DNA from 4 places in the Brevibacillus sp. BC25 genome. Region 3 is predicted to be linked to each of the others. Evidence: riboswitches for the same ligand, from Rfam matches in the RefSeq annotation. Region 3 holds a riboswitch; each other region holds the start of a gene.

Region 1 (7,520 bases), on a different contig from region 3:
AGACCAGCAAGGAAAAGGAAATCGACAATGTCATAGCGGTAGGCTCCTCGCCCAATAACGGCAATGTCTCGGATTGAACATCCGTCAACCAGACCGTGCCTCGCTTGTTTGGGATGAGAATCAAGGTGCGTGTGGCACTTTGTCGCATCGGCAGATCAAACCGCAGGCGAACGCTCGTCCGATGATTGAGGATTCGCACCTCGTCTGCGCCTTCCACCGAAACATGCTCCGGCAGTGTGAAGCGAAGCCAGGTAGCAGGCAAAGGCAGCCACGAACGATTGTGCAAGCGAACTGTAATGTGCACGGGTGTCCCTGACAGGACGCGCGTTTGATCACTAGACCATTCGAGCGACACCCATTTGGACATGGACTTAACCCACCAGTCTTGTGCAGCTGGGAGAAAGAAGAAAAAGCCCCCAAACATAAAGAAAAACCAGTGGCCGGAAAAAACGGCGAAGAGCAGTAAGACAAAACCGATTACGTGAAAGGTTTGCTTGGTGATCATAGCGTTACACGCTTTCTTCGACGGGAGCGGGAACGCTAGTCAAGATTTGCTCCACGACTTCCTGCTCCGTCACATGCAGCTCTGCTTCCATGGAGAGGCGAATGCGGTGAGCTGCCAGACTTGGAAACACCACTTTTACATCATCTGGCAAGACATAAGTACGACCAGAAACGAACGCGTAAGCCTGGGCGGATCGCAACAGGGCGAGCATGGCGCGCGGACTAATGCCCACCTCAACAGAACGATGCTGGCGAGTCGCTTCCGTCAGATCGATGACATAGTCTTCCACCGGTTGGCTGACGTGAACGGTCGTGACCTCGCGTTGCAGTGCCGCAATTTGCTCGACAGTGATGACCGGCTCGACGGCCTCTAATGGGGAGGCACTGCGGAATCTCCGCAAAATTTCTTTGGCATCCTCACGCGTACCGTAGCCAAGAGACAGCTTGAAAAGGAAGCGGTCCAATTGTGCTTCTGGTAGCGGATAGGTTCCTTCCGATTCAATCGGGTTTTGGGTAGCAATGACCAGCATAGTCGATGGAAGTGGCAGGGTCACGCCTTCGATCGTGACCTGGCGTTCCTCCATGCATTCCAGCAAGCCGGATTGAGTCCTGGGAGTGGCCCGGTTTATTTCATCTGCGAGCAAGACATCCGCAAAAACAGGTCCCTTGCGCAGTTCGAATTCACTTGTTCGTTGATTGAATACGTGTAGACCGACGACATCAGATGGCAGTAGATCCGCAGTAAATTGCAGGCGGTTGTAAGAGCCGCCAATCGCTTGCGCCAAGGTTTTGGCAAGCACGGTTTTTCCCATTCCGGGCAAATCCTCCAGTAATACGTGACCACGGGCGAGCAAGGCCGTTACCAATAGGCGGATCTGGCTTTCCTTGCCCACGATGACGCTGCTGATAGCATGCTGAAGGCTATCCAATGTCGGATGTGTCATGAAAATTCTCCTTTTTACATTCAAAATTTAGCAGTCATACGGTTTTTATTATATATGGAATATCCTGTTAGTTACAAATTTTCGAAATAGTATTCCCGTAAGCGCTGCGAGCACGATGACGGCACCTACAGAGATGTAAAGCGGGCGAATCCCAACCTGATCGCTCAGCTGTCCGCCAAGCCAAATACCGACGGGCATCGTCGCACGCACGATGAGTAGGCGGACAGACAGTACACGCCCCATTAGCTCGGAAGGAACGTGTAGCTGATACAGGCTTGTGCTATGTACTTGGAAAAAGGGAGCAAACAGACCAGCCAGTAGTTCGATGGTGATGGCGAGCCAGAGGTCATGGGTAAAGCCTATTGCAACAAAGCTTAAGCCACCTAATACCAGTGATCCCAACATGATCAGGGGCTGTCCAAGGCTGCTGCGGAAGCGAGGCATGAGCAAGGAGCCGAAGAAATATCCCAAAGGATAACCAGCTAAAAACAAGCCTACATGAAACGAGGTGCCTTGCAGCTCGCCAGCTACAAAAGGCAGGTTTAGTACGAGTGTGACGCCGACAGCAAATTGGACGAGAGCCGAGTACAGGCCAAGCCAGAGCAGAAGGGGTTTCTCCCAAAAAATCACAAGACCAGCTTTAAACATGACAAACCACGATTGCTTCTTGTTGGCGGTATCCACTGGGGCGAATGGACAAAGAACCAGAAAGAATCCGCTGAGTGCATAGCTGATCGCGACTAATGCGAGTACGGACTCACCGCCGATACTCGCCACGAGAATCCCGCCCAAAGGAGGTCCTGTAATCAAGGCAATTCGCAGGACACTATCCAAATAGGCATTGGCTTGGAGGAGCTGCTCTCTTTTGACCAGAGCAGGGAGGAGCGATTGGCTTGCTGGTACATACAGCGGTTGAACGAGACCGTTGATCAAGGCAGTGAAATACAACGGCCAGAGCGATTCTGTCCCGGAAGTAATGACCGCAAAGGACAAACAAAACGCAGCAGCTCGCATCCATTGAGAAAAAATCATGACACGCTTCTTGTCGAACCGGTCGATGTACGGTCCGGCTACCAACTGAATAGCGAGCGACGGCAAGAAATACAGCAGCCACATCTGTCCGACCGCACCTTGTGAGCCTGTTGCCTGATAGATTAGCCAGCTATTGGCCAGGGTACCAAGTGAGGAGCCGAGTTCTGAAATGAGCTGACCGAAAAGAATCCAACGATAAGAGCGCTGCTGCCAGACAGAGGCTTGTACCGCGGTTTGGTTCATGGGGTGCTCCTGTCCAGGAATTCATCCCACATCAGGGGGAGCTTGTCCAGCGTATGGCGGCGGAGTCTGTAACGGGAGCCTGCTGTTTCAACGAGATGGGCAGACCGCAGCATGGACAGATGATGGTGCACTGTCGATTTCGCCATGGAGAGTTGATCTGTTATCTCTTGCAGGCTCAGATCCTTTTCCGCCAGCATTTTGACCATGCGCAGCCTGTGCTCATCACCGAGTGCTTTTAAGGCTTGTACCAGTGAAGGAGGTGGTTGATTAGGATCTACAGCATCGTGCAAATTTTCGTCGGCAACAGGGTAATAAAAAATTTTCGTCCCGACAGCATCGGCCTGTACGGTCCACGGGCGATAGATCGCTTGTGGAATCAGCAGTACGCGTGTCACGGCAGGCTCTGGGAGGTAGCTCGATCCCGTTGCATACTCCACCAAGGCTTCCGGGTTGAGCTTTCCTAGCTTGCTTTGCTTTTGCGACCAATCCCGTTCTAGCATGCGAACGATTTCTTCCTCATGCGGCTTGATATGAGTGGTGTACCAGCCTTCCATCAATCGGAGAATATGACTCCGCAGCTCTTCTGCATCAACGGAAGTAATATGTTCGATATACGATTCAAAAAAGAGGTGCGCGCGGCACGCTTCCTGCAAAGAAGAGCAATCATCCTTGTTTCCTTGTGCAGCCTTCCGCCGTGCTTCCTGCATATTTTCACCTAGATAAGGGAGGGCCTCGTATCGGAGCTGTTCTGTTGAGAGTTCTCTGACATACGAGAGAAAGGAATCCAGATCAGCGAAAGGGCAAAGATCGAGCAGTTGCAAAAGCGTCTTCCACGTGTTGTGCTCCTTCGCATAGTCGACCTCTTGCCGTACAGAGGGTGACAGCTCGTCCAACAGTTGACGCCAGTAGGCAGGAGGGTGTTCCATCGTGTGATGCAATTGATCGTAGGTAGCGGCAGCGATTCCCAAGGCAGCTTCGAATAAAGGAGAATACGAGATCTCCACGCGATACGTTGTCCGTTCACTTCCGATGTTCAAAACTTTCACGTATATCCACTCTCCTAAAATTTTCTTGAATGATAATATTATAAAAATATCGAATTTGAAATTCAATGTTTTTCGAACAAAAATAAAAAAGTAAAAAGAAGAATCACAAACCTCTATCCAAAGAGATCACGTGATTCTTCTTTCCTTGTATAGGTATGGTTAACCGACCGTGGATAATTGCAACGCACGCTGCAGGGCTTGCTCCAGATCAGAGAGGATATCGTCGATCGATTCTGTGCCGACGGAGAGGCGAATAAGTCCCGGAGTCACTCCGGCTGCTGCCTGCTCTTCTTCTGTCATCTGCTGATGTGTTGTGCTAGCTGGATGAATGATGAGTGACTTGGAGTCCCCGACATTTGCGAGATGGGAGAACAGCTTCACTGACTCGATCAATGTTTTTCCTGCCTCAACGCCACCGCGAATTCCAAAGGTCAGGATCGCGCCAGTACCTTTTGGCAAATATTTTTGTGCCAATTCATGCTGGGAGTCTGACTCCAGCCCCGGATAACTCACCCACTCTACGGCAGAGTGGTTGGCGAGGAATTTGGCTACTGCCAAGGCGTTTTGGCTATGCCGCTCGATGCGCAGATGCAGTGTTTCTAATCCTTGTAGGAACAAGAAGGAGTTGATTGGGGCAACAGCCGCTCCGATATCGCGCTGGAGCTGGACGCGCGCTTTGATAATATAAGCGAGTGGACCGACTGCCTCTGTATAGACGACGCCATGGTAGCTTGGATCTGGTGTAGTCAGACCTGGGAATTTTCCGTTACTCCAGTCGAATTTTCCAGAGTCTACGATGATACCGCCAATTGCTGTTCCGTGGCCGCCGATGAATTTGGTGGTGGAGTGCACGACAATATCGGCCCCGTGCTCAAAAGGACGGCACAAAATCGGGGTCGCGAAGGTGTTGTCCACGATCAAAGGCACGCCATTTTCGTGGGCAATATTGGCGATCGCCTCGATATCAGCGATATCAATGCGCGGATTGCCGATCGTCTCGCAGAACACGGCTTTTGTCTTTTCATTGATATAGGTACGGAAATTTTCCGGATTGGATTGATCAGCAAAATGAACCTTGATACCGAGGCGGGGAAGAGTGTGGGCGAACAGGTTGTAGGTACCGCCGTAGAGGCTGCTGGAAGCGACGATCTCGTCTCCTGCATGCGCAATATTTAAGATGGCGAATGTAATGGCAGCTTGCCCGGATGCGGTCGCGAGTGCACCAACACCACCTTCGAGCAGGGCAACACGCTTTTCAAATACATCCTGCGTCGGATTCATGATGCGCGTATAGATGTTCCCAAACTCTTTTAAGCCAAACAGGTTGGCTGCATGCTCCGTATCACGGAAAACGTAGGAGGTCGTCTGATAGATCGGAACAGCACGTGAGCCTGTTACAGGGTCAACCTCCTGTCCACCGTGTACCGCAAGTGTTTCTGGCTTCCATTGTTGTTGATCGGACATGTCCATCTCTCCTTTTACTATGGGAAATCGGCTAATAAAAAACGGAGCATTCTCCTGAGAAGAAGAAGGCTCCGATCATGCACGGGCTTGTGTTCATCTCTCAGAATCACTGGATTCTGCAGGAATTGGCACCATGCAGCTAGTCTGCTGGTTGCCGGGTTTCGTAGGGCCTGTCCCTCCACCGCTCTTGATGAGAAAAGTTGTTGTCGTAATTGTATGAAAATATCCCCTCGCTGTCAACGCATAATAGTAAGTTATCAGGGAGGTTTTTATGTATATATAGATGGAAGGTGTTCACTCATGCCATTAATTTGTAACGCTTTTGCCTCAAGCTGTTCACATCCCGTGTGGCTACTGTCGCAGCGAAATAGGAGATAATGGTAGAAAATAGGGAGCATGGATGTATGGTGAAGCCAAGTGCTCTTCGCGTTAGAAAAGTAAAAAAGCGTATGATATCATGGAGGTGGTTACAACTGATCTGATCGTACATATAGGAGGATAAATAGCGATGAGCCATGGAGTAAAGGAAATGACACCACAAGAGCTGTTGGAAAAGCTGGAAGCCAAAGAGGAGCTGCAAGTCATTGATGTTCGTGAAGTCGATGAGTGGAATGCAGGTCATATCAAAGAGGCAAAGCTGATCCCACTCGGCTTTTTGCCGCACCGTATCGATGAACTGGATAAGAACATTCCGATTGTGATGGTTTGCCGTAGTGGTGCCAGAAGCAATACAGCTACAGAGTATTTGAGTGCACAAGGGTATGACGTGGCGAATATGGTTGGCGGCATGCTCGCATGGCCAGGTGAAGTGGAACAGTAAGAAGTGATAGAAACAGTGTGAATGCCTCCCGTGTGTAATCAGGAGGCATCTCGCATGGGACAAGCAGGGAGGAAGCAACCCGTGAGTGAAGGAACACAATTGCAGCATGAATCTGCGATGAAAAAACATTGGTTTCCTGTGTTAGCTGGCATTATCCTTTTGGCTATCGTCGGAGTATTTGGTTATAAGTATATGACAGAAGAGAAGATCGAAGTGTTGAAGCCCATCGCGGATTTCACCTTGGACAACAGTGCCGGAACAACCTATACATTTAATGAAAGTGCTGGCAAAGTACGACTGGTGGAGTTTATGTTTACCAAGTGTCCGGATATTTGTCCAGCGACTACGTACAACATGGCCAAGCTGCAAGATCAGTTGAAGGAAAAGGGACTGTTCGGAGACAAAGTAGAGTTTATCTCCATTTCCTTTGACCCTGATAACGATACGCCGGAAGTCTTGCAGGAGTACGCAGCCAAGTTCAAGGCAGATCAGAGCGGCTGGAAGTTCCTGCGCGGGGACGCTCAGGCTGTAGAGAAAGTGACGAAGGATTTTGGTCTGATGGTCATGAAGCAGCCAGATGGTTCTTATGCCCATACGGCTCGCATGTTCCTTGTGGATGGAGATGGAAACATGCGCCGCGCGTACGGGATGGCAGCTGACATGGACATGGAAATCATGATGAAAGAGATGGAACAGCTCGCTGACTAGTGAGTCTCCTCATAGGAGATGTTTACGACTTCTTCTGTCTGATTCACGAATTCAATATAAACGAGTAACGCCCACCTGCGATTGCCTTCTTGAAGCAAGAGCTTAAACGTCTCTTCCGACGTGGTGGGCGTTTTTTGTTTTCGTCCGACATGTAGGTAGTCCACAATTTGAGCGTTTGGATATCGCTTCATCGTTTCCTGCATCGCGAGCCTGCCCCATTTTGCATAGGGAGGCTGGGCATAGGTAGGGAACGGCTGAAAGAGGAACAGGAAAAGTACAGTGGAGAGAAGGGGCATCATATTCCGATAACGAAATAGGCGACGAGCGGCTTGCACTTACTTATCCCTCTCCTTTTCGAAATGGTTTGCCATGTATTTTGAAGACTTTTCGGCATATCATTCGTAGAAAATAATGACAATGAAGTGCGGGAGGTTTTCGATGCATTACTTGCTCATTCCCTTATTTGGCCTTCCTATTTTGGTGGGGGTTCTTGCGGCCATTTTTCAAAAGCCTCCTTTCTGGAAAAAATGGGGGCTCACGATTGCTTCTGCCGTATTGATTTACGGAGGCTGCTTCGCTGCGAATGTACATTGGCAAATGAAGTATGGCATTCCGGTGTTACCCACGGAGTCAGACTTGGAGGTATTTTTATACTTTTGTATCCTGTTGGTGTTTGTTTGTATCCTCATGTATATTGTCTTTTTGATCATGATGAGAAAACAGTTTTGGAAAATGAACCTCGTTTTTCTATGCACAGCC
Region 2 (7,520 bases), on a different contig from region 3:
CGACGACGCACCTGTGAACGGGTCAATGCAAGTTGAACCGTGGAGGATCTTGGTTGCAAAATTCATCGTACACTCCCCCCTACGACCAAACTAGCATTCAATGCCTGAAACAAATCGGCTACGACATCATCTGGATGCTCGATGCCAACCGACAGTCGCAACAATCGATCACAAACACCGACATGCTCTCTTACTTCTTGCGGGATATCGGCGTGAGTCTGCGTCGCCGGATACGTACACAATGACTCGACACCACCCAGACTTTCTGCAAAGGACACGATTTGCAGATTTTGCAGGAACAATCCCACCTGCTCTGCATCACATACGCGGAACGATACCATCCCACTATGCCCAGTCGCTTGATTCACCTGTATCTCATGTCCCGGATGCTCTGGCAGACCTGGATAAAATACCTCCGCTACTGCCGGATGCTCACGCAGCTTTTCCGCGACAATCAAGGCATTGGATTGATGGCGCTCCATCCGCAATGCCAATGTTTTCATCCCGCGAACGAGAAGCCAACAATCTTGCGGTCCGAGTACAGCACCGATTGAATTGTGCAAAAACCGGATTTTTTCCGACAACTCTTCCCCTTTTGTTACGATGAGTCCAGCCAGCACATCGTTATGTCCTGCCAAATACTTGGTTGCACTATGTAAGACGATATCTGCACCAAGCTCTAGTGGGCGTTGACAATACGGGGTTAAGAATGTGTTGTCTACAATCGTCAGGAGCCCGTGCTGTTTCGCCAATCGTGTTACTACTCGAATATCGGTAATCTGCATGAGCGGATTGGTTGGCGTCTCGACGAAGATGGCCTTTGTATCCGGGCGAATCGCATCTTTGAGTGCACGAATGTCACGTAAATCCACGTACGAAAACGTCAGACCGTAACGAGAGAGCACTTGCTCGAACAATCGATAGGTTCCCCCGTACAGATCGAGTGAAACGATCAGATGATCCCCTTGGGAAAACAAACCCATGACGGTATGAACAGCAGCCATTCCGGAGGCGCAAGCAAATCCTGCATCTCCTGATTCCGCTTCAGCGATGGTCTCCTCCAAAATGGTGCGAGTAGGATTAGCTGTGCGTGTATAATCATATCCAGTGCTCTGGCCCAAGGCAGGATGGCGATAAGCCGTTGCATAGTAAACAGGAAAGCTCACCGCCCCTGTATTTTCGTCTCTGCCTACGCCCGCCTGAATCAATTTTGTTTCCAATTTCATGTCTATTTCTCTCCCTCCAATAATGTACGAGGGCATCAAAAAAGCCCCCTTTCCTCTGAAAGAAGGCTTTGTTTACGTCACCGTAAGCAAATCCTTCTCATCTTTCAGAGTTTGATAACTCTGCAGGAATTAGCACCATTATCTCCCTGATAAAATACAGGTGATTGGTTGCCGGGCATCATCGGGCCAGTCCCTCCGCCGCTCTGGATAAGAAGATTGCTATTCAATTTGATTGACCCTAATACTAAAGGATCGGCAGGATTCTTGTCAACAATTTATTTCCACCCGTTAATTTGCATCTTTCAAAGCGGTCATAACTTGATTGTCCAGCTTCGCTGCCGCGTTTTTGTCATACGTCTTTTCATATTGTGGTTCTACGGAAATACGGGAACCGTAAAACATAATATCACGAACAGCCTCAATCTTGATTTCTGCCATGGCCAGCTTGAGCGGAACACCTTCCAGTCGGTCTGTTTTGACGACAGCACGACCATTAATGGCGAAAGACGAGCCGGCACCGATCAAATGCAGGACAACTTGTGGTTCCTTCGCAATATTAGCCAAAATACGTGAGCGATTATCCACGGCAAAACGAATCGTATCGGCGCTGACAGCATACGTCCAGGACAAGGAGCTGAGCGATGGTGCCCCTGACTCATGGTCTACTGTGCCCAAGGTAACAAAACGCTCCTTTTGCAAGAGCTTGAATAAATCTTCGGAAAGAGATTGGGAAACAGTTTCAGCCATTTTAAAGCCTCCTAACAAACGTTTTGTACGTTCATTTTACCCTTCGCTTAGCTGATAGGCAAACGTTTCCTCTCCACCTTGATTCTGGTTGTCTTTTTCCCTAGACTGGTAGGTAACAATACCGAATGATGGAAGGGGATGGACAGCTTGTCGCCTACAGACCGCCTTATGCAGCAAATTGACCAAGTACTTGAAGAGCTTCAGGAAGTTCGGAAGGTAAATGAGCGGATGCATAAAATTGCGATGTTCCTGGAAGATATTCGACTAGCAGATGTGATCCAAAATTACACAGCCCCGCGCAAGCTGCTCTGGATTAATTTCCTCGCAGGTCTTGCCCGGGGTCTGGGATTGACAATTGGTACTGCTATCGTTTTGGCTTTCCTCGGCTCCCTCTTGACGCAATTTCTTTCGATCCCCATTCTGGGGGATTACATCAGACAATTGGTGGAGTACGTCGAGACTTACAAGCAGCGGCCTTAACGATAGAGACTAGTCTCTGTCGTCGTCACGATCGTCATCGTCGTCATGATCATCATCGTGGTCATCATTCCATTCCTTACCGTGCTTTTTCCAATAGCCATACGCGTTGCCGTTGGGATGCTTATCTTTTTGCTTCCCTTTTTCTTTTTTCTTTTTGTCATCATCATCGTCTTCATCGTCATCTGTTGGCTTCACAGGCTCGACAATGACTTTTGTGCTTAATGCAACGTCAGCTTTCTTAACCAGCTTATCGTCTTCATACAATGCGAATTGAATCGATTTGGCGCTAAAGGAACGATCCTTGTAAGACAACGTCAAAGAAAACTCACCTTTGTCATTCGGTTCAATTTCTTTTTTCTTCCCGTCAGGAGCGATCACAAACAATTCTGTATCGTCCTTTTTATTCCAGCCGCTTACTGTCCCCTTCACCTGAATGGATTTGGCGGCAGGATTGTTTACAGCAGTCGCCTTGATGGCATATACGGACGCTTGATCCTTGTCAGGAGCGTTAACGATTTCTACCTGAACGGATTCAGAATCAATCTTCTTGCCATCCTCGTAAACCTCAATCAAGGCTTTTTGATCTTTTGCTGCTTGTACATCCTTTACTGAAACCGTAAAGCTGCCTACGCCATCCCACAGCTTCTTCACGTTTGCGTCTTTTTTCACGCCATTATAGGTGACAGTTACTTTGTCTGCCCCCTGCTTGACAATTCCTTTTACTTTTAATTCCTTTTTCTTCGCATCCAATACAGACATGGTATGGATGATCATTTCCTTATCTTCTTCTGCTTTTGGAACGATCTTTACCTTTTCGCTATCAACCAACTTGCTGCCTGCATAGGCACTCACGGTTACATACGGTTCATAAGATGCATCAGGAGCTTCAAAGCTGACCGTAAAAGAGTGCTCGTTGGTCGGCACGACTTCAATGATGTCGGAATTCGGCTTTTTCACAACCACTTTGGTGACATCCGAAGTCACAATCCCCTTTATGTACACCTTGTTATTTTCAGTCTTGGCATTTACACTCACGATTTCTTGATCATTGTCTGTCAGGCGCACTTCCAGCCAAATATCGCTGTAGTACTCGTTGTAGATACGCTCCCACTCCGCTTTGTTTTCTTCCATAAACGTTTGGAGCTTCGTATTCAAGTTGATTTCTTCTACAATGATGTACAAGTTGTCCGCTTGATTTTTCAAGAGCATGTTCAACGTGGTTGGATCATTTTGGGCAAGTTCTTTCAGATTGTAGCGTGTGACTTGCTTGCCCTCGTCATTCATGACTACCTTTGTGGCACTTGGACTAGCAATCGAGCTTGCATTGGCAAAAATTGGCGTCAAACAGCCAAGAATACCTGCAGCTGTCACCACTGCTAATACGGGCTTGGTCATGTACTTTTTCAACGGTAGTTCCCCCTTCTAGTCTGCCAAAATCCCCCTGGTTGCTTGGGGCATGAATATTGACGGGAAATCATTTTCAAAAGTTGCATCATCCTAAAAACCGCATCTTATTACCTATGAAAAGCCCTTGATACAAAAAAACTCCCCCCAACCTCCGAATCATTTCGGCAAGTTTAGGGGGAGTCTTTGTCCCGGTTAGTTACAGTTGAACTTGGGTTCACTTTCAATCGCGACCAATAAAGATTCGACTGATTCAGCAGGGTATCGCACTTCCACGGACTGTGAATCAGCGTTCCCAAATAGCACGTACCAGCTACCTTCCTGACGATAGCCGATATCGCTCATTTGATGATCCTCTTGCAGCAATTGCAAGAAAAAAGCAGCTGTCTCCAAAGCAGAGCGATCTTCTGGTCGCGCATGGGCAACCACTTGAATTTGGAGCCAGTTAAAAAGTGCATCTTCACGCTTCACGTGGCTCTCCTCACTTTCGACCAGTTTGCTCCGGCTTGATCCGTACCTTTACAATCACGAGAATCGCGATCGCCACCAGCATTGCACTTTTCACAGGTAGCTGCACATCCAAAATAGCGAAAATGAGAGCTCCAGCAAATAAAAGGATGTACAAGAGTAAGGTTTTCAAAATTGGCATACGGATACGGGTAGCAAAGCCAAGATAATAGACAATAATTAATTCCACAAACAAAATCCAAGCCCGATATTTATCAGCCCATATGCGAAAGCTGTCATATCCTGTGAGCTGATCTGGATTAGTTGGCACATAGGTTGATGCGATTTGTATCCAGTCCATCACTTATCTCTCCTGTCTTCAAGCGGTGAAACTCCTACCACTTCACATGCCACCTCATAGGCGGAATGAAGCGAATAGTCACTCCTTTTTTCTTAGGAAAACGCTATCTTTCTTACTTTATCAGGTGGTGGATTCTGTGTCAAAAAACGGTAGGTCCTTCCATGTTGCTGGCATGAATTTCGCCGTACATGCTATGATGAGGATATGTCAGTAGAAAAAGGTGGGAATAAGATGAGCTTGTATGATATTGCTGTCAAAACGATTTCCGGTGAAGAGAAGACATTGTCCGCCTTCAAAGGGCATGTCCTGCTAATCGTGAACGTCGCCAGCCAATGCGGCCTTACCCCTCAATATAAAGGGCTACAGGAGCTGTATGAGCGTTATCAGGATAAGGGTCTCGTCATTCTCGGCTTCCCTTGCAACCAGTTCGCTGGACAAGAGCCAGGAACAGAAGAAGAAATCGCAACGTTCTGCGATCGCAATTACGGCGTGACGTTCCCGCTGTTTGCGAAGATCGATGTCAATGGTCCTGGTACTCACCCGTTGTATCAGTACTTGAAGGAACACGCCCCGAACGAAGAAAATCCAGATATCGAATGGAACTTCGCCAAATTCATCGTGGATAAAGACGGTCATATCGTAAAACGCATCAGTGCTCGTACTCAACCTGAAGAGCTCAGCTCTGATATCGAGAGTTTGTTGTAAGGACAAGCCCAAACAAAAACGCCACTTCATCCCAAACAGGATCAAGTGGCGTTCTTTTCTTTTCTATCTTACGCTTGCGGTTGTGCTTCATAGCGTCTTTGCTTCTCATAGCGCTCACGATCTGATTTGTTCAGATATTTTTTGCGCAGACGAACGGATTGAGGTGTTACTTCGCACAGCTCATCGTCGTTCAGATATTCCAGTGCCTCTTCCAAAGACAACATGCGAGGAGTCTTCATTTTGACAGTCTCATCCTTAGTCGCAGAACGTACGTTGGTCGCATGCTTTTCTTTACATACGTTAACGGTCAGATCGTTGTCGCGGTTGTGCTCGCCCACGATCATTCCTTCGTATACTTCTGTACCTGGCTGAATGAACATTGTTCCGCGATCTTCAACGGACATCAAGCCGTACGTGGTAGCTGTTCCTGTCTCGTGGGAAATGAGTACCCCTGCGTGACGTCCTCCTACCGCTCCTGGTACAAGTGGACGATAGCTGTCGAAGGAGTGGTTGAGAATACCGTAACCACGTGTAATCGTCAAGAACTCTGTACGATATCCGATCAAACCACGGGATGGAATAATGAATTCCAGACGAACTTGTCCGAAGCCGTTGTTGATCATGTTAACCATCTCGGCTTTACGTTGACCCAATGTCTCCATAACCGGCCCTGTGTATTCCTCAGGAACATCAATGATCAACAACTCAGCCGGTTCCATTTTTTGACCATCGACCATACGAATGATAACCTCAGGCTTGGACACACCCAGCTCAAAGCCTTCACGACGCATGTTCTCTACCAAGATGGACAAGTGCAATTCACCGCGTCCAGAAACCACATACGCATCTGGCGAATCTGTTTCATCTACACGTAGAGATACATCTGTCTCCAGCTCAGACATCAGACGATCACGCAGCTTGCGGGAAGTCACGTGCTTACCTTCGCGACCAGCAAACGGGCTGTTATTCACGAGGAACGTCATCTGCAGAGTAGGCTCGTCAATTTTCAAGAGTGGCAGTGCCTCTGGATGATCAACGTGGCAAACAGTTTCCCCGACGTTGATATCGTCAATACCAGAAATCGCTACGATATCTCCTGCTCTTGCTGTTTTTTGCTCAACACGTTGCAAACCGGAGAAACCGAACAGCTTTTGAATCCGTGCTTTTTTCACTTCGCCTTCGCGTGTAGTGACAGATACCATTTCATTCAGGTTCATGGTTCCGCGATAGATGCGGCCAATCCCGATACGACCCAAAAAGTCGTTGTAATCCAGCATGGTTACTTGCATTTGGAGCGGAGCAGATTCGTCTGCGTCAGGAGCAGGCATATGCTCTACGATGGTGTCAAACAGTGGGCGAAGGTCGCCTTCCAGCTTATCTGGCTCAAGTCCTGCAATCCCTTGCAGACCGGAAGCATATACGATTGGGAATTCCAGCTGGTCTTCCGTCGCATCCAGATCAATGAACAGGTCGTACACTTCGTTGATAACTTCTTGAGGACGTGCATTGTCGCGGTCTACTTTGTTCACGACAACGATAGGGGTAACTTTTGCTTCCAGTGCTTTTTTCAATACAAAGCGCGTTTGTGGCATACAGCCTTCGAAGGCGTCGACGATCAACAGAACGCCATCCACCATGCTCATGATACGCTCAACCTCGCCACCGAAGTCAGCATGGCCTGGTGTATCCAAGATGTTAATCGTGAAATCATTGTATTTGACCGAAGTGGTTTTCGCCAGGATCGTAATTCCACGCTCGCGCTCCAGGTCGTTAGAGTCCATCATTCTCTCTTCTACCTGTTGGTTCGAGCGGAATGTGCCCGATTGGATCAAAAGTTTGTCAACCAGCGTTGTTTTTCCGTGGTCAACGTGGGCAATAATTGCAATGTTGCGTATGTCAAGACGCTTCATGTGAACCTCCTCTATTATGCATACCTTCCATATTAACAGGTAGTGAAACGCGGCACAATGGGCAGTTTTTTACGGGAGCCACTTCCTGAGTAAGCGACTTTATTTTCGTCATACTAAGGAAAATGGAGGTGGCAAACGTATGAAACGGTACGGCCCGAAATGTTTGATTGGCTTGTTTATGATTGCAACCATGATGACCGGATGCGCAAGCTCGAGCAGCCATCCAAAAAATCAAGCACA
Region 3 (7,520 bases):
AACACACGCAATCGTCGTGACCAGACTGACCTGTAGCGTTGTCAGCATAATTTTCAGGAAGTACGCGTCGGTAAGAAATTGCAGATAGCCTTGAATCGTAAAGCTACCATCTTGATAAAAGGTGGATGCAATCGTCATCACGATTGGAATGACCATGAACAGCGTCAAAAACAGCACACCCGGCAACAGCAATAAATAAAGACCCGTTTTTCTCATCTGATTAACTCCTGTTCACGGTATCGTCAGGCTTTCAATGCGCCGATAAAACGCGCAAAGAACGCATCTGCATCTACGTCCAGACAGACGTTTATGTTCGGTTCTTTTTTCAGGCGGTTTTGAAAGTCGCAAACCGTTTGCCCATCACACAGCTCACTTCTCGTTTCGATATCTACATACAGTTTCTGCGTCTTCACCAGCTTGGGATCGAGTGCGACTGCGACAGCCAATGGATCATGCATGGCGCACGCATAGACGCCATTTCGCCCGAAATAGCGATGGAGGTAATCAGACGTACTCTGTCTTACGTACTCGCCCATCGGTGTATCTCCTAGCTCGCGAATATGCTCCTCGTTTAGCAACACTCTTCGCGTCACATCTAATCCAACCAGCGTCAATTGCGGGAATCCAGCATGAAACACAACCTTGGCTGCCTCAGGATCGACGTACATGTTATACTCCGCAACCGGCGTCACATTGCCATGCTCGCGGACCACTCCACCCATGAAAATGACTTCCTTGACGTGTTGGACCAGCTCTGGGCATTTTTTCACCGCCAGTGCCAAATTGGTCAGCGGCCCCGTCATGATGAGCGTAATCTCTCCGGAATGCGCGAGTACGTTTTCCACAATGAAATCAGGAGCAAAGCCAGCAGTCGGTTCCTTGTAAATCGGAACTCCGGCAAGGGCACCTCCCAAGCCATCTTCACCATGTACAGCGTGCTCGAAAAACAACGGCCGCAGCAGAGGTTCAGATGCTCCACAGACAACAGGGATTTGCTCGCCGACTTGCAAGAAATCGAGAATTTTGCATGTGTTTTCTGTGGCTTTTCGTAGCGATACGTTGCCATTCACCGTAGTGATGCCAACCAGATCAAATTGCCCGCTCTTCACAGCGAGAATAATGCCAAGCGCATCATCAATGCCCGTATCCACGTCAAGAATGATCTTTTGCACGAGTGGTCCTCCTCACGTTCATCATGAAAACGAGGGTATATCCGAAATTGTCTATACCCTCGACCTTTGTTTTTCTATCGTTCGTTATTGCGTGATTTCACGATTCCAACGGTCAATCCATGCTTTGGAGTGCTCGTTAACGAATTTCATGTCCAGCATTTTCAGCTTGCTTACGGTTTCTTCCCCGTACGTTACGCCTTTTGCTTCTTCTTCTGTCAGTTGAACAGACTTGTTTACAGGAGAATCGATTTTTGCTTTTGCTGTTTTTTCCTGAACTTCCTTGCTCAGCTGGTAGTTAATGAAGTCTTCAGCCAGTGCTTTGTTTTTCGAGCCTTTTACGATGTTAACCGTATTCATGACCGCATATCCGCCGCTTGCAGGTTGTACGAAAACAGCTTCTGGAACAGCGGCTTTGATGTCTTTGAAGTACATTTCCATGATCGGTCCTACGCCGATTTCTTCTTGACCAAACATGTTCACGTATTCGGAAGTCTTATCGTAGAACTTCACTACACTTTGGTTGACTTCTTTCATTTTCGCGAAGGCTTGATCCTCGTTAAATTCCTTGCTGCCCGCGACCGTAGAAGCACTGTCGAGAACCATCGGGCCAGTTGTGGACGTAATGCTAGGCAGTGTCAGCTTGCCCGTCAGCTCTGGGTTCCACAGGTCTTTCCAATCCTTGATCTCGGTTTTCACGAGCTTTGGATTGTAGGCAATCCCGAATTGGCCAATCGTGTAAGCTGGACCGTACTCCTCGCCCAGTGGTGCTTTGGCGATGTCGTAGATTTGATCCATGTTCGGGATGCGGCTGCGGTCGATTTTTTCAAATGCGCCACTCTCAATCCCTTGCTGTGCATAGTAGTCAGAGAGGTAGATCAAGTCTACATCGGAGCTTCCTTGGCGAATTTTGTTCAGACGCTCTGCGTTGTTCCCGATTTCCAGCACAATTTTCACGTTATGTTCTTTTTCAAACGGCTCATATACTTCTTTGCGGAAAAAGTCTTCGGAAAAGCCCCATGTGGAGATGACCAGCTTTTGTGGCTCACCCTTGGCTTCGCCGCCAGCTCCTCCCGCTTGTGGTTGATCATTGCTGCCACAGCCAGCGAGAGCCAGTGACATCATAGAAAAAGACAGGATTCCAGCAAGTAATTTTTTCATCGTAATTCTCCTCCAGTTGGGTTCATTTGATGACAAAATATGGTGATACAATAAAAAGAAAAGTACCCTTGATTAGAACTTATCATTCTAAACAAGAGCACTTTTCTTCGTAAACAAAGAGAAGTGACACCCGTTTTTACGCAAAGTCTACGGTCTCCCCTTAAGATAGATCAAAAGAAAAAATCCGAACGATTGCGTCAGGTATTCAGTTCTGATTCAGCTAAAATAACATTTGTGATCGCCCACTGTGTAGGCGCATCATAGTCCCGCAGCACGGCTTCCAACGGCAACCCCATCTCTTCTTCCAATCGCTCCCGCAGTCTCTTCTTATAAAGAAGGGACATCCGAAAATCGACTTCGAGCTTGAGGGCCGGTGCTTCTCCTTCCAACGCTTGTGAGCGCGGAGAGCGGCGATGCTTGGCTTGGAACGTAATCATCTGATTTTCAATCGTGACTCGGAGCAGAGTCGTTCCAAATCCGAACAACTCTTTTGCTATCTCATTATAGATGGCAGACAGCTTTTTTCTGGTTTCATTGGAGTCCACTAGAGTCATGTCATCACCTGCGATAGCTGGTATCGGGTTCATTCGCTCTCATTATACAAATGATTTTTCAATTCTTCAATAGAATATTCGTATTTAGATCAATTTCACATTTTTCCACCAAGTCATTCGTTTGCAAAAACAGTTGACACCTAAAAAATCAGTCGTTATAATCCAACTATCCAAATAAGAATTAACAACAATGTTTGGAATGATAATTTCATAGCACATTCTCTTATGAAGAGAGGTTGAGGGACTGGCCCTATGACACCTCGGCAACCTATCGCAAACGATACGGTGCCAAATCCAGCGGAATTTATTCCGACAGATAAGAGAGGTATTGTTGCAGTGTGGATACATACTCGCAGTCTTCGCCTCTTCTGTCGGAAGAGGCTTTTTCTATTCCATCTTACATCCAGAGAAAAGGGGTATTTTCATGAAAAAGACTGGTCTACTGCTCACTACACTGCTGCTCGCTGCATCGCTCATAACGGCTTGCGGCGGTAAACAAGAAGCTGCACCTGCTAACGGCGGCACTGCTGCTGAACAAACCTCACTCAAGGTAGGCGTCACTGGCGGCCCGCACGAAGAGATTCTCAACAAAGTAAAAGAAGTCGCAAAAGGCAAAGGGCTCGACGTCGAAGTCGTCGTTTTCAACGATTACGTACAGCCGAACCAAGCTCTCGATAAAGGAAATCTCGATGTAAACAGCTTCCAAACCATCCCGTTCTTGGCGAAGTTCAATCAAGATCACAAAACAAAGATCGTCGAGGTCGGAAAAACCGTGACGTACCCGATGGGCCTGTACTCCACCAAGCATAAAAAAGTCGAGGACATCCCTGCTGGCGGCGTTGTCGGCATTCAAAACGACCCGACCAACCGAGCACGTGCCCTGCTGCTCTATCAGGCAGCTGGTTTGATTAAGCTCAAGGATGGCGTGGGTGACAACGCAACACCACTGGACATCGTAGAAAATCCAAAAAATTTGCAATTCAAAGAGCTGGAGGCTGCTTTCCTGGCACGCTCGCTGAAGAACGTAGAAGTCGCTTCGATTAATACGAACTTCGCAATGGAAGCCGGCTACTCCCCGCAAAAAGATGCGATCTTCGCTGAGACGGCCGACTCTCCCTATGTAAACATTTTGGCAGCCAACGAAACCAACAAAGACAACCCAGCTGTCAAAAAGCTGGTGGACATCTACCGTTCGGAAGAAGTGAAAAAATTCATCGACGAACGTTTTGAAGGAGCTGTACTGCCGTCCTGGTAAGGTCGACGCCAGGAACATCAAGAACAACAAGGAGAACTAGTTATGATACAGCTAACCGATATTCATAAGTCGTATCAAGTAGGAAACAAGCAGGTAGAAGCATTGAAGGGCGTATCCCTGCAGGTGGAAAAAGGGCAAATCTACGGGGTTATCGGCTTTAGCGGAGCAGGGAAAAGTACCCTGCTCCGTACCATCAACCTGTTGGAGAAGCCGACTAGCGGTTCTGTGATCGTCAATGGCCAGAACATGCTGACCCTCAAGGAAAAAGAGCTGCGGCAAGCTCGCAAAAAGATCGGGATTATTTTTCAACACTTCAACCTGCTCTCTTCCTATAATGTCTTTGACAATGTCGCGGAAATCTTGCGGATGAATCGCGTCCCCAAAGATGTCATTAAGCGCAAGGTAGAAGACCTTCTCGGCTTGGTTGGCTTGTCTGATAAAGCAAACGCTTATCCTTCTCAGCTATCCGGTGGACAAAAGCAACGGGTGGGCATCGCTCGTGCGCTTGCGACTGATCCGGAAATCCTGCTCTGTGACGAAGCGACTTCCGCTCTCGACCCGCAGACGACCGAATCGATTCTGGAGCTGTTGCTCGACATCAATCGAAAGTTCAACCTGACCATCGTGCTAATTACGCATGAAATGCAGGTCATCAAAAAAATCTGCGACCAGGTAGCCATCATGGAAAATGGCGTCGTCATCGAGCAAGGCTCTGTTCTGGATGTTTTCAGCAATCCGCAAGAGCAAACGACCCGTAATTTTATCAAAACGGTTTTCGACGATCAGGTACCACAGGAGATTTTGTCCAAGATAAAAGAAACCGGACCCGTTTCCAAAATTGTTCGCGTTGCCTTTCGCGGTGATGCTGCTCTCGATCCTGTTCTTGGTACCTTGTCGGCACGTTTTCCGATTAGTACGAATCTGTTGTACGGCTCGATTACAACCATTAAGGGAACGGCGCTCGGCATTTTGCTTTTGCACATTTCTGGTGAAGACCAGGCCATTCAGGATGGCATTCGCTACTTGCGCGAATCCGTCTACCGTGTAGATATTGTGTCACCAGAGGAGGTGCGGAGCTAATGGAGCGTCTGATTGAAATGATTCCGGTATTCGGGCAATCTCTGCAAGAAACTGTCATCATGGTTGGAATTTCTTTGTTCATTGCGACGTTGATCGGAATTCCGCTCGGGATTCTGTTGGTCATCACACAAGCGAATCACCTTTTCCCGAACAAAATCATCTATCACACCCTGAATACGATCATCAACATTGTGCGTTCGCTGCCTTTTATCATCCTGATGGTCGCCATCATTCCTTTTACGGAGTTGATCGTGGGCACTTCGATTGGGATTGAAGGAGCAATAGTACCGCTCATCGTCTATACGTCACCTTACATCTCACGTCTTATGGAAACGGCCCTGCATGACGTAGATCGTGGCGTTATCGAAGCGTACCAGGCGATGGGCGCATCCCGGACGCAGATTATTTTTCGCATCATGCTGCGTGAAGCACGGCCTGGCATCGTCCTCTGCCTGACAATCGCAACCATCGGTTTGATTGGGGCTACTGCTATGGCTGGGGCAGTAGGTGCCGGCGGACTCGGCGATCTCGCCTTGCGCTACGGCTACCAGCAATGGGACATCGAAGTCATGATCATTACCGTCATTATCCTCGTCGTCCTGGTACAGCTCATTCAATCGTTGGGTAACTGGGCAGCCCGAAAACTGAAAAAGAGCGCGTAAATCGAAGAACCCCTGACGAGATCGCTTGTCAGGGGCTTTTTTGTAGGTATTTAGACCGATCGTCACTGAAAGTTCGTTGGAATTCCGCTCGATATTCATGTAAACTTATATATACAAGTCATTTAAATGAGAGGGGCTACTCAAATAACATGAAAAAACTCATCATGATGTTGGTTGCCGTAATGCTCGTACTCGCTCCAGCCGGAGGATTCATTGATCATGCCGACGCGAAAGGCTATAAGTCCGGGAAAAAATCCTTCAACTCTAATACTGCTCCTACGAACACGCAAACGCCTAACAAAGCAGATACGAATGTAAATGCTTCAACTAATAAAGGTACAACAACAACTCCTGCTGCTACAGCAAGCAAAAGCGGCGGATTCATGAAAGGTCTCATGATTGGTGGTCTGGCAGGTTTGCTGTTCGGGTCCCTGTTCGGTGACATGGGTATCCTGGGCTCCATCCTTGGCTTCATGATCAACCTGATGGCGATCCTCGCTGTGATTATCCTGATCCGCAAAGTGATCGTCTACTTCAAAAACAAGCGTGAGAAAGAACAGGAACTGAACGCATGGAAAAGATAACATTTTCCGAACAAGATATCATTAATGCGATCTGCATTCACGCAGCCTACAAAAAGCAGCTGAAGCCACAAGACATCTCCGTCGAGCTGATGTGGGACGAAGAGTATGGCTTCTCTGCTGAAGTACACTGGATGGAACGCCAACAAGTCTTCATCGAGATGAATATGATTGAAGCGATTCGCTACTACCTGGAGACCCAGATGCAGCGCAACCCTTATTCTGCCGGTATCGAGCTGGTATTGGACGACGAACAAGGGATCATCGCTCATATCACCTACTAACACTGGATAATCATTTGTTAACCCAAGGCCAATTTGTTCACGCATGTGAGCAGGTTGGCTTTTTACATATTGAATTTGACCTCGTTCCGTTATATACTTTAACTTAGTGAAAATGATTATCATTACTACGATTGATTATATACGTACATACTTTTTTAAAAAGGAGTTGGCCCATTGTGGAGCGCTTATACACGCAAAAGCTGGACATCGGATACGGTGAGCTTTCCATTGTCAAAGACTTGAACATCAGCATTCCTTCTGGAAAAATCACTGCCCTGGTCGGTGCAAATGGTTCTGGTAAATCGACGATCCTCAAAACTCTCGCCCGAATTATGAAACCAACCGGCGGACAAGTATTTTTGGACGGAAAATCGATCCACCAGCAATCGACCAAGGAAGTCGCCAAGCAACTGGCGATTTTGCCGCAAAACCCAACCGCACCCGATGGCTTGACCGTGTCTGAGCTCGTTACGTATGGCCGCTTCCCCCATCAAAAAGGCTTCGGCTCTTTGAGCAAGGAAGACAAGGAGATTGTAAATTGGGCTATCTCCATGACCGGCATGGTCGATTTCCATGATCGTCCGGTTGACCAGCTGTCCGGTGGTCAGCGCCAGCGCGCCTGGATTGCGATGGCACTGGCGCAAGGAACAGACATCCTGTTCCTGGATGAGCCTACGACATTCCTGGATATGGCTCACCAGCTGGAGGTTCTCAAGCTTCTGCAAAAGCTGAATGACGAAGAAAATCGTACGATCGTCATGGTCGTCCACGATC
Region 4 (7,520 bases), on a different contig from region 3:
GAGGTTACCTTCCTCGCCTTTATCGTCATGGGCTTTTTGGCAGCCTACTTGGATTGGAAGCTAGTCGTAACAGCGGGAATTACCCAAATCATTGTCACGGTTATCGGGTTCTACACAGGAACCTACGAGATTTTCGAGGGTGATTTTTCGGAGCTCAATTTGCTTATGCGTATTGTCACGATTCTCATGATGATGGGAGCCGTCACGTATCTGTGTCTCGCCGGACAAGCCTCCTTGCGAAAAGCTGATGACGCAAGGCAGGAAGCGGAAGAGAAGGAGCGCCGTCTGGGAGAAATGCTTTTGAACATCCAGCAAATGACGGAGCAACTGGATCGTACAAGTGATCATGTGCATGAACATGCGGAAGGTACGAAGCGCAATACAGATGAAATGATGGTAGCCTTCAAGGAAGTCGCCACAGGTATGGAATCGCAGGCGAATTCTACGGTGAAGATCGAAGAAGAGGTTCAATCCATCGACCAGGAAATCGAGGCAGTCACAACACAGACCAACTCAATGAAAACGGAATCGCAACAAAATAACCGTCGTCTGACAGAAAGCGTTCAGATGATGAACGAGCTGTCCTCGCAGATGGAGCAAATTGTGCAGGCAGTTAATGTAGCAGCCTCTACGATTCACCAGCTCAATCGTCAGGCGAATCGCGTAGAGGAAATTGTCGGCGCTATTAATCAGATCGCGACACAAACGAATCTTTTGGCGCTGAATGCGGCGATTGAATCGGCTCGTGCAGGCGAGCATGGACGTGGATTTGCTGTTGTAGCGGATGAGGTACGCAAGCTGGCGGAACAAAGCGCGACAGCTACGCAGGAAATTACCGACATTCTGAAATCTCTCCATCAGGAAAGTGAGAATGCGGTGCAGCATATGAGCAATGGGGAAACGTCTGTTGCAAAAGGCCAAGAGCTGGCCGTGAAAACAGTGGCCTCTATCGAAGCAGTGCGTGCCGGGATGATGGCCTTCTTGGAAGCAGCTGATCAAGTAAGCTCCAGCATGGACCGGGTAAAAGTACGTTCCGGCGAAGTTGCCATCGAGATGTCGACCATTACAGCCGTAACCGAGGAATCCGTAGCCAACTTAGAAGAGCTGTTTGCGACAGCAGAAAACCAGCATCAAAAAGTGCGTGAGATTACGGAAGAGCTGGGCGAGCTGAATACATTGTCTCATCGTCTCCAGCAAACCTTTCACGTAAATTAAAGGTTGTTTAAAAAGTAAAAGACGACTTTTTAAACTTCGATTCACTTTTAGAAGTGTTTGGAATTAAGAAAAAAGAATTGCATTTTTGAACCGTTCTGCTAGAATGAATTCCATTGTAACTAAATATATTTACCTACCTTATCAAGAGCGGCGGAGGGACTGGCCCGATGATGCCCGGCAACCACTGATCATGTCTATGCATGAACAGAAAGGTGCCAATTCCTGCAAAACCTGTACCATGGTTTTGACAGATGAGGAAGAGAACGGCTACGTACGCAAACTCTTCCTCCGGGAAGAGTTTTTTTGTTGTATTTATAAAAGGAAGGAGGTAATAAACGAACGATAAATTTATTTTATAAGATAATATTCGTAAATGGTATTGAAAAAATGGGTAAAAAGCCGTACATTACCTAATAGGATAAAGAAAAACGTAAAGTTCGGATAGGGAGAGATACATCATGAAGAAGTTATTGCTGGCATTAACGACATTCGCAGTATTGGCAACAGGGTGCTCGACTGGCACAAGCGCACCTGCAGATCAGCCAGGAGGACAAGCAGCAGGACAAGAGGGCGCGGCCAAAAAGCGAATTGCCTTGATTTTGCCCGAGAAAATCGGTGTGAATCCGTTCTTCCAACAAATGGATGAAGGTGCAAAGAAAGCCGCACAAGAGCTGGGCGCAGAAGTGAAAACGATTGAATCTACAGACCATGGAGCGATTGAAGAGAATCTGCGCGTGGCTGTTGCAGAAAATTATGATTTGATCATCACTTCTTCCTTTACATCAGAGGATGCATTGAAAAAAGTAGCAACCGAAAATCCTGACCGTAATTTTGCGATTATTGATACTGTAGTGGATTTGCCAAATGTTCGCAGTGTTACCTTCCGCGAGCAGGAAGCGGCTTACCTGGTGGGAGCAGCAGCAGGTCTGGCAACGAAAACGAACAAAGTGGGTATGATTGTCGCTCTTGATATTCCACAGTTGAAAAAATGGACAGTTGGCTTCGAAGAGGGCTTGAAAGCGACGAATCCAAAAGCAGAGCTGATGGTCAACTATGTAGGTAGCTTCACTGACCCGGCAAAAGCGAAGGAATTGGCGTTGCTCCAAGCTTCCAAAGGCGCTGACTTCATTAACGGTGCAGCAGCAGTAGGCGACCTCGGCGTTTTCGAAGCAGCGAAGGAAAAAGGTTTCTTCACAGCAGGTCAGGACGTTGACCGTACGACGATTGATCCAGAGCATATTGTTCTGTCCCAATTGAAAGGGACTGACGCGGCAGCTTATGAAACCGTGAAGAACTTTGTAGAAGGAACGTTCAAACCAGGTGTTGTTGCGTACGGCTTGAAAGAAAAAGGTGTTGGCGTAACCTATGTCACGCACGAAAGCAAAACGCCTCTGAACGCTTTTATTGGACAAGAAGTGGTGGATAAAGTGAAAGCGATCAACGATGAGATTGTAGCGGGCACTCGCAAAGTACCAGACCAGTTCTAAAAAGGTAGCTCGGTGCTGAAAAGCCAACTTTTTGAACGGTTATTTATAGCTTGTGCACAGTGATGGATGTGACCGACTACGGCTGTGTAGTCGGTCTTCCATTTTCATAAAAGGACGTACAGAAATGAGGGAGTGGGAATGACCGATCGCTTGGAAATGAGGGCCATGACCAAGAAGTACGGAGATTTTACCGCCAACGACAAGGTGTCGTTCTCACTGGCAGCAGGAGAAGTCCACGCGATTGTCGGGGAAAATGGAGCGGGCAAAACAACACTGATGCGGATGCTGTACGGGATGGAGCAACCGACGTCGGGAGAGATCGTGTTAAACGGCAAGCCAGTTGTTTTTCGCGGACCAGAGGACGCGATTCGAAATGGAATCGGGATGGTTCACCAGCACTTTATGCTCTTCGGAGAATTCAGTGTGACTGAAAATATCGTGATCGGATACGAGCCGAATCAAGCGGGTTTTTTCAAAAGAAATGACGCGGAGGACAAGGTGCGGGCGCTTAGTGAGCAGTATCGCATTCCGATTCATCCGCAGGCCAAGGTAGCGAATTGCTCGATTGGGGAACAGCAAAGGGTCGAGATTCTGAAGGTCCTGTATCAGGGAGCGGATATTATCGTGCTAGACGAGCCGACAGCTGTACTTACCCCGCTGGAGGTACGTGATCTGCTGCAAACGATTCGAAACCTGGCGGAGAGCGGCAAGAGCGTCATTTTGATTACACATAAGTTGCAGGAGGTCATGGAGGTAGCGGATCGTATTACGGTACTGCGCGGAGGAAGAGTGACGGGAACGGTATCCCGTACAGAAACCAACGCGGACGATTTAGCCAGACTGATGGTCGGACGTGAATTGCAGGAGCTAGCTGAGCGAGTTCCTCTGGATAAAGGTCCTTTGTTGCAGGTGGAGAATCTCACGGTTCGAGAAAAGCAGACACTGCTCGATCAAGTCAGCTTTACCGTGCACCACGGGGAAATCGTAGGAATTGCAGGTGTTTCCGGGAATGGTCAATCCGAGCTGCTGCAAGCGATCAGTGGCTTGCGAGCGGCACAGGAGGGCACGGTGCGGTTAGGCGGCAAGGACGTGACGAACAAATCAGTAGCTACCATTCGGGATGCCGGCTTGGCGCATATTCCGGAGGATCGCTACCTGTGGGGAACGGCCAAACTCTCAAGCGTCGAGGAAAATGCGTTGATGGGCTATCAGCGAAAGCCTGCTTACAACCGTCGCGGCGTTGTTCTGCGGGAGAAATTCCGCCAAGTCGTAACAGGCTGGGTTGGGCAGTTTGCCATCAAGACAGGCTCCCGACAATTGCAGGAGCTGGCAGGGAATCTGTCAGGTGGAAACTTGCAAAAGCTGATCGTAGCAAGGGAGCTGGGACAGGAAACCCCGTTTTTGATTGCGGCTGAGCCTACGCGAGGGGTGGATATTGGTGCCATGGAGTACATCCATCAGGCGCTGATCGAAAAGCGCAATCAGGGAGACGGGATCTTGCTCGTCTCCTCCGAGTTGTCCGAAATTCTCGCCTTGTCTGACAGGATTTTGGTCATGTATAAAGGGCGAATCGCTGGAGAGCTTTCACGCCTGGAGGCAACCGAAGAAAAAATCAGCGTGATCATGGCGGGAGGAAGCATTCATGGCAGCAATCAAAGAGCTATCTAAGTCATTGGTTCAGCCGTTATTGGCTGTCGTCATCGGTTTGTTGACCGGGGCGCTGGTCATTGCTGCAGTTGGCGAATCGATCTTGGGCACCTACCAGGAAATGTGGAAAGGGGCCTTTGGCAGTTTTTATTTCTTTACGTCTACATTAGCGAGAGCCACGCCTATCATGCTGATTGCCCTAGGTCTTTCCCTCGCATTTCGGGCAGGGGTATTCAACCTGGGGGCGGAAGGGCAAATGGTGCTGGGTGCCGTCAGTGCTGCGTTAGTCGCGATCTACTTGCCAGCACCGGGAATGATCAAAATTGTGGCGGGTATTTTCGCAGGAATGGCAGTTGGTGGGTTCTGGGCGTTGTTGCCAGGCTTTATGGAAGCCCGCTTTCGCATTCCGTTGCTCATCTCTACATTGCTCTTCAACTACATCGCGGTATTGTTTGCGAGCTATCTCGTGACAGAGCCATTCCGGGATCGCTCGGGTTCTGCGGCACTGGCACAGACCGTCATGCTGGAGAAAAGCGCTTGGCTTCCGAAGCTGTTTGCGGGGATGAGCGTGCATGCAGGGTTTTTGTTTGCGATCGTTGCAGCGCTGCTGTTGTTCTGGGTACTTCGGTTTACGCCTTTTGGCTATGAAGTGAAGATGCTGGGTCAAAACTCGCTGTTTGCTCAATACGGAGGAATCAATCGCATTCGGGTGATGCTGACCGGGATATTTGCCAGTGGTGGACTGGCTGGCTTGGCGGGAACCGTTGAGGTAATGGGGGCGCACTATCGTTTTGTTGACGGTGCCCTGACTGTACCAGGGTTCGCCTGGACGGGCCTGATGGCAGCTCTTCTTGCGAACTCACACCCGCTTGGCATCATTGTGACTTCGATCCTGCTTGCTGCTTTTCAGACCGGAGCCATGGGAGTAGAGCGCAATACGGATGTGCCGCTGGAGCTGGCAAGTGTTATACAAGCCGTATTGATTTTGTTCATCTCCGCCAAGTTCAGCTACGACTGGTGGAAAAGGCGGAAGGCAAAAGGAGGGGAATCGCATGGAGCTCTTTGATTGGTCCCTCCTCAGTTCTACCATTCGGATGGTCATGCCGATCTTGTTGGCAGCTTTGGGTGGAGCGCTCTGCGCACGTGTCGGAATTTTTAATGTTGGCTTGGAGGGATTGGTACTGGTCGGTGCCTTTTCCGCGATTGTCGGCAATCATTTTACCGGGAATCTCTTTCTGGCCGTTTTGATTGCAGCGCTGGTCAGCGTTGTCTTTTCGCTCTTATTCGCGTACATGACGATCAAGCTTCGGGCGAATGAAATCGTCGTCGGTGTGGCGATTAACTTTCTCGCGCTCGGGTTGACCACATTTGCACTACGGGCGATCTTCGGTGTCAAAGGAGCGTTTTACGATAAGGATATGGCTGGCTTGCCAACTGTCGAGATTCCTTTCATTCACGATATTCCGGTCATCGGAGGCATTGTCTCAGGTCATTCGCCGCTCGTGTATTTTGCCTTTTTGGCTGCGATTTTGTTATATGTGTTCTTTTATCGGACGGTTACGGGCTTCCGCGTCCTCGCAGTTGGTCTGAATCCCGTTGCGGCACGCAGTCTCGGTCTGAAAGTGACGGGACTTCAGGTGCTGGCGATTGTGATGAGTGGCGCATTGTGCGGGATTGCAGGGGCACAGCTTTCACTGGGGCAAGTCACGATGTTTACAGAAGGTATGACGGCTGGCCGGGGCTTTATCGCATTGGTAGCGATGATGATGGGGCAGTCGCATCCGCTCGGTATTTTGGCTTCGAGCTTTTTGTTCGGGTTGATGGATGCCCTTAGTATTCGTTTGCAGGGCTTTTCACTTCCGACGCAATTCACGGCCATGCTGCCATATGTGCTGACGATTGCGGCAATGTTCTTCTTGAAGAACAAGAGTCAGATCGGCAGCGACAATCAGCAGAGCACCCGTTAAACACAGGCCATATAGACAGCGGAGACAGGGGGAAATGCGATATGAACAAGGCAGATCGGATCAAAAAAATGAAAGTACCCGCCCCAGTGGGACCGGGACTCGCCAGACGACTTCCGCCAGGACAAATCCTGACAGAGCGTTTTCCCATTTTGCATGAGGGAGACGTGCCGGTGTATGACATGAACGAATGGACACTGCGCGTTTTCGGTGAGGTAGACCGGGAAGTGACGCTCACCTACGAAGAGATCATGGCGATGCCACAGGTGACAGTGACGAGCGACATTCACTGCGTGACGCGCTGGTCCCGTTTTGACAATGCGTTTACAGGCGTGCGTTTTCGTGATTTTTTGCAAGCAATTGGTGTGACTCCGCGAGCGAACTTCGTCATGCTGCACGGTGATCACGACTATACCGCCAATGTGCCGCTCGCTGATCTGGAGCGTGATGATGTGCTGCTGGCTCACTCCTTTGATGGAGAGCGACTGACGGACAAGCACGGCTGGCCGCTTCGCCTGGTTGTTCCTCATTTGTATTTCTGGAAAAGCGTGAAGTGGATCAGAGGAATTGAATTTATGACGGAAAACAAGCCCGGCTTCTGGGAGCAAAATGGATTTCACTTGATCGCAGACCCGTTTCGTGAAGAGCGGTTCTCCGGTGAAGCGTTGCCGATACCAGAGGATGAGTGGGAGAAAAAGGAGTTCGATTGAGATGTTGACGAATCTAAAGGTAGATCCAGAACAACTGCCAAAGCGCGTCATCGTGTGCGGTGATCCAAAACGTGCAGCCTTGATTGCTTCGAAACTCGACGATCAGCGTCAAATCGGGGAAAACCGCGAGTATCACAGCTATGCGGGTACTTGGAAAGGCGTCGAGGTAGCGGTAGTGAGCCATGGGGTAGGCGCACCGGGAGCAGCCGTATGCTTCGAGGAGCTGGCGAAGGGCGGCGTTCAGGTCATCATTCGTGTAGGAACTGCCGGGTCATACCAAAAGGAAATCGAGACAGGCAGCCTCGTCATCAGCTCCGCAGCGGTTCGCCAAGACGGCTTGACCAGTCAGTTGGTTCCGGCGGGATTCCCGGCTGTTGCCAATCGCCATGTCGTGGACGCGCTTGTACAAGCAGCTGGAGCAAACGCATCAGACTTGAAGGTATTCGAAGGAATCACGCTGACACTCGATGTCTTTTACAGTGGAGTGTTGGAATTCC

What was found. Region 3 has a riboswitch for S-adenosylmethionine ahead of PMI05_RS18000 (MetQ/NlpA family ABC transporter substrate-binding protein). Riboswitches for the same ligand answer to the same signal wherever they lie in the genome.
Region 1: linked by a shared signal. The riboswitch ahead of PMI05_RS10980 (homocysteine synthase) and the one ahead of PMI05_RS18000 (MetQ/NlpA family ABC transporter substrate-binding protein) in region 3 are both predicted to bind S-adenosylmethionine.
Region 2: linked by a shared signal. The riboswitch ahead of PMI05_RS15495 (aminotransferase class I/II-fold pyridoxal phosphate-dependent enzyme) and the one ahead of PMI05_RS18000 (MetQ/NlpA family ABC transporter substrate-binding protein) in region 3 are both predicted to bind S-adenosylmethionine.
Region 4: linked by a shared signal. The riboswitch ahead of PMI05_RS08480 (BMP family protein) and the one ahead of PMI05_RS18000 (MetQ/NlpA family ABC transporter substrate-binding protein) in region 3 are both predicted to bind S-adenosylmethionine.

What each region holds. Positions count from the first base shown of each region.
Region 1 is NZ_AKIX01000038.1:71,879-79,398, reverse strand. It holds gene PMI05_RS11000 (DUF58 domain-containing protein) at 1-505, opposite strand, end outside; gene PMI05_RS10995 (MoxR family ATPase) at 510-1,448, opposite strand; gene PMI05_RS10990 (MFS transporter) at 1,497-2,723, opposite strand; gene PMI05_RS10985 (helix-turn-helix transcriptional regulator) at 2,720-3,769, opposite strand; gene PMI05_RS10980 (homocysteine synthase) at 3,929-5,233, opposite strand; SAM riboswitch class I at 5,324-5,430, opposite strand; gene PMI05_RS10975 (rhodanese-like domain-containing protein) at 5,742-6,053, shown strand; gene PMI05_RS10970 (SCO family protein) at 6,135-6,761, shown strand; gene PMI05_RS10965 (YqzG/YhdC family protein) at 6,758-7,096, opposite strand; gene PMI05_RS10960 (hypothetical protein) at 7,200-7,520, shown strand, end outside.
Region 2 is NZ_AKIX01000052.1:34,309-41,828, reverse strand. It holds gene PMI05_RS15500 (PLP-dependent aspartate aminotransferase family protein) at 1-66, opposite strand, end outside; gene PMI05_RS15495 (aminotransferase class I/II-fold pyridoxal phosphate-dependent enzyme) at 63-1,226, opposite strand; SAM riboswitch class I at 1,321-1,440, opposite strand; gene PMI05_RS15490 (pyridoxamine 5'-phosphate oxidase family protein) at 1,515-1,973, opposite strand; gene PMI05_RS15485 (DUF5665 domain-containing protein) at 2,112-2,453, shown strand; gene PMI05_RS15480 (hypothetical protein) at 2,463-3,860, opposite strand; gene PMI05_RS15475 (hypothetical protein) at 4,053-4,328, opposite strand; gene PMI05_RS15470 (YlaH-like family protein) at 4,339-4,665, opposite strand; gene PMI05_RS15465 (glutathione peroxidase) at 4,897-5,370, shown strand; gene typA (translational GTPase TypA) at 5,439-7,280, opposite strand; gene PMI05_RS15455 (YhcN/YlaJ family sporulation lipoprotein) at 7,420-7,520, shown strand, end outside.
Region 3 is NZ_AKIX01000062.1:48,832-56,351, forward strand. It holds gene PMI05_RS17980 (ABC transporter permease) at 1-216, opposite strand, end outside; gene PMI05_RS17985 (nucleoside hydrolase) at 243-1,172, opposite strand; gene PMI05_RS17990 (ABC transporter substrate-binding protein) at 1,257-2,330, opposite strand; gene PMI05_RS17995 (hypothetical protein) at 2,528-2,884, opposite strand; SAM riboswitch class I at 3,105-3,207, shown strand; gene PMI05_RS18000 (MetQ/NlpA family ABC transporter substrate-binding protein) at 3,309-4,139, shown strand; gene PMI05_RS18005 (methionine ABC transporter ATP-binding protein) at 4,182-5,219, shown strand; gene PMI05_RS18010 (methionine ABC transporter permease) at 5,219-5,881, shown strand; gene PMI05_RS18015 (hypothetical protein) at 6,031-6,465, shown strand; gene PMI05_RS18020 (YxcD family protein) at 6,453-6,746, shown strand; gene PMI05_RS18025 (ABC transporter ATP-binding protein) at 6,923-7,520, shown strand, end outside.
Region 4 is NZ_AKIX01000030.1:4,024-11,543, reverse strand. It holds gene PMI05_RS08485 (methyl-accepting chemotaxis protein) at 1-1,215, shown strand, start outside; SAM riboswitch class I at 1,351-1,473, shown strand; gene PMI05_RS08480 (BMP family protein) at 1,674-2,702, shown strand; gene PMI05_RS08475 (ABC transporter ATP-binding protein) at 2,841-4,370, shown strand; gene PMI05_RS08470 (ABC transporter permease) at 4,345-5,415, shown strand; gene PMI05_RS08465 (ABC transporter permease) at 5,402-6,316, shown strand; gene PMI05_RS08460 (sulfite oxidase-like oxidoreductase) at 6,358-7,023, shown strand; gene PMI05_RS08455 (nucleoside phosphorylase) at 7,025-7,520, shown strand, end outside.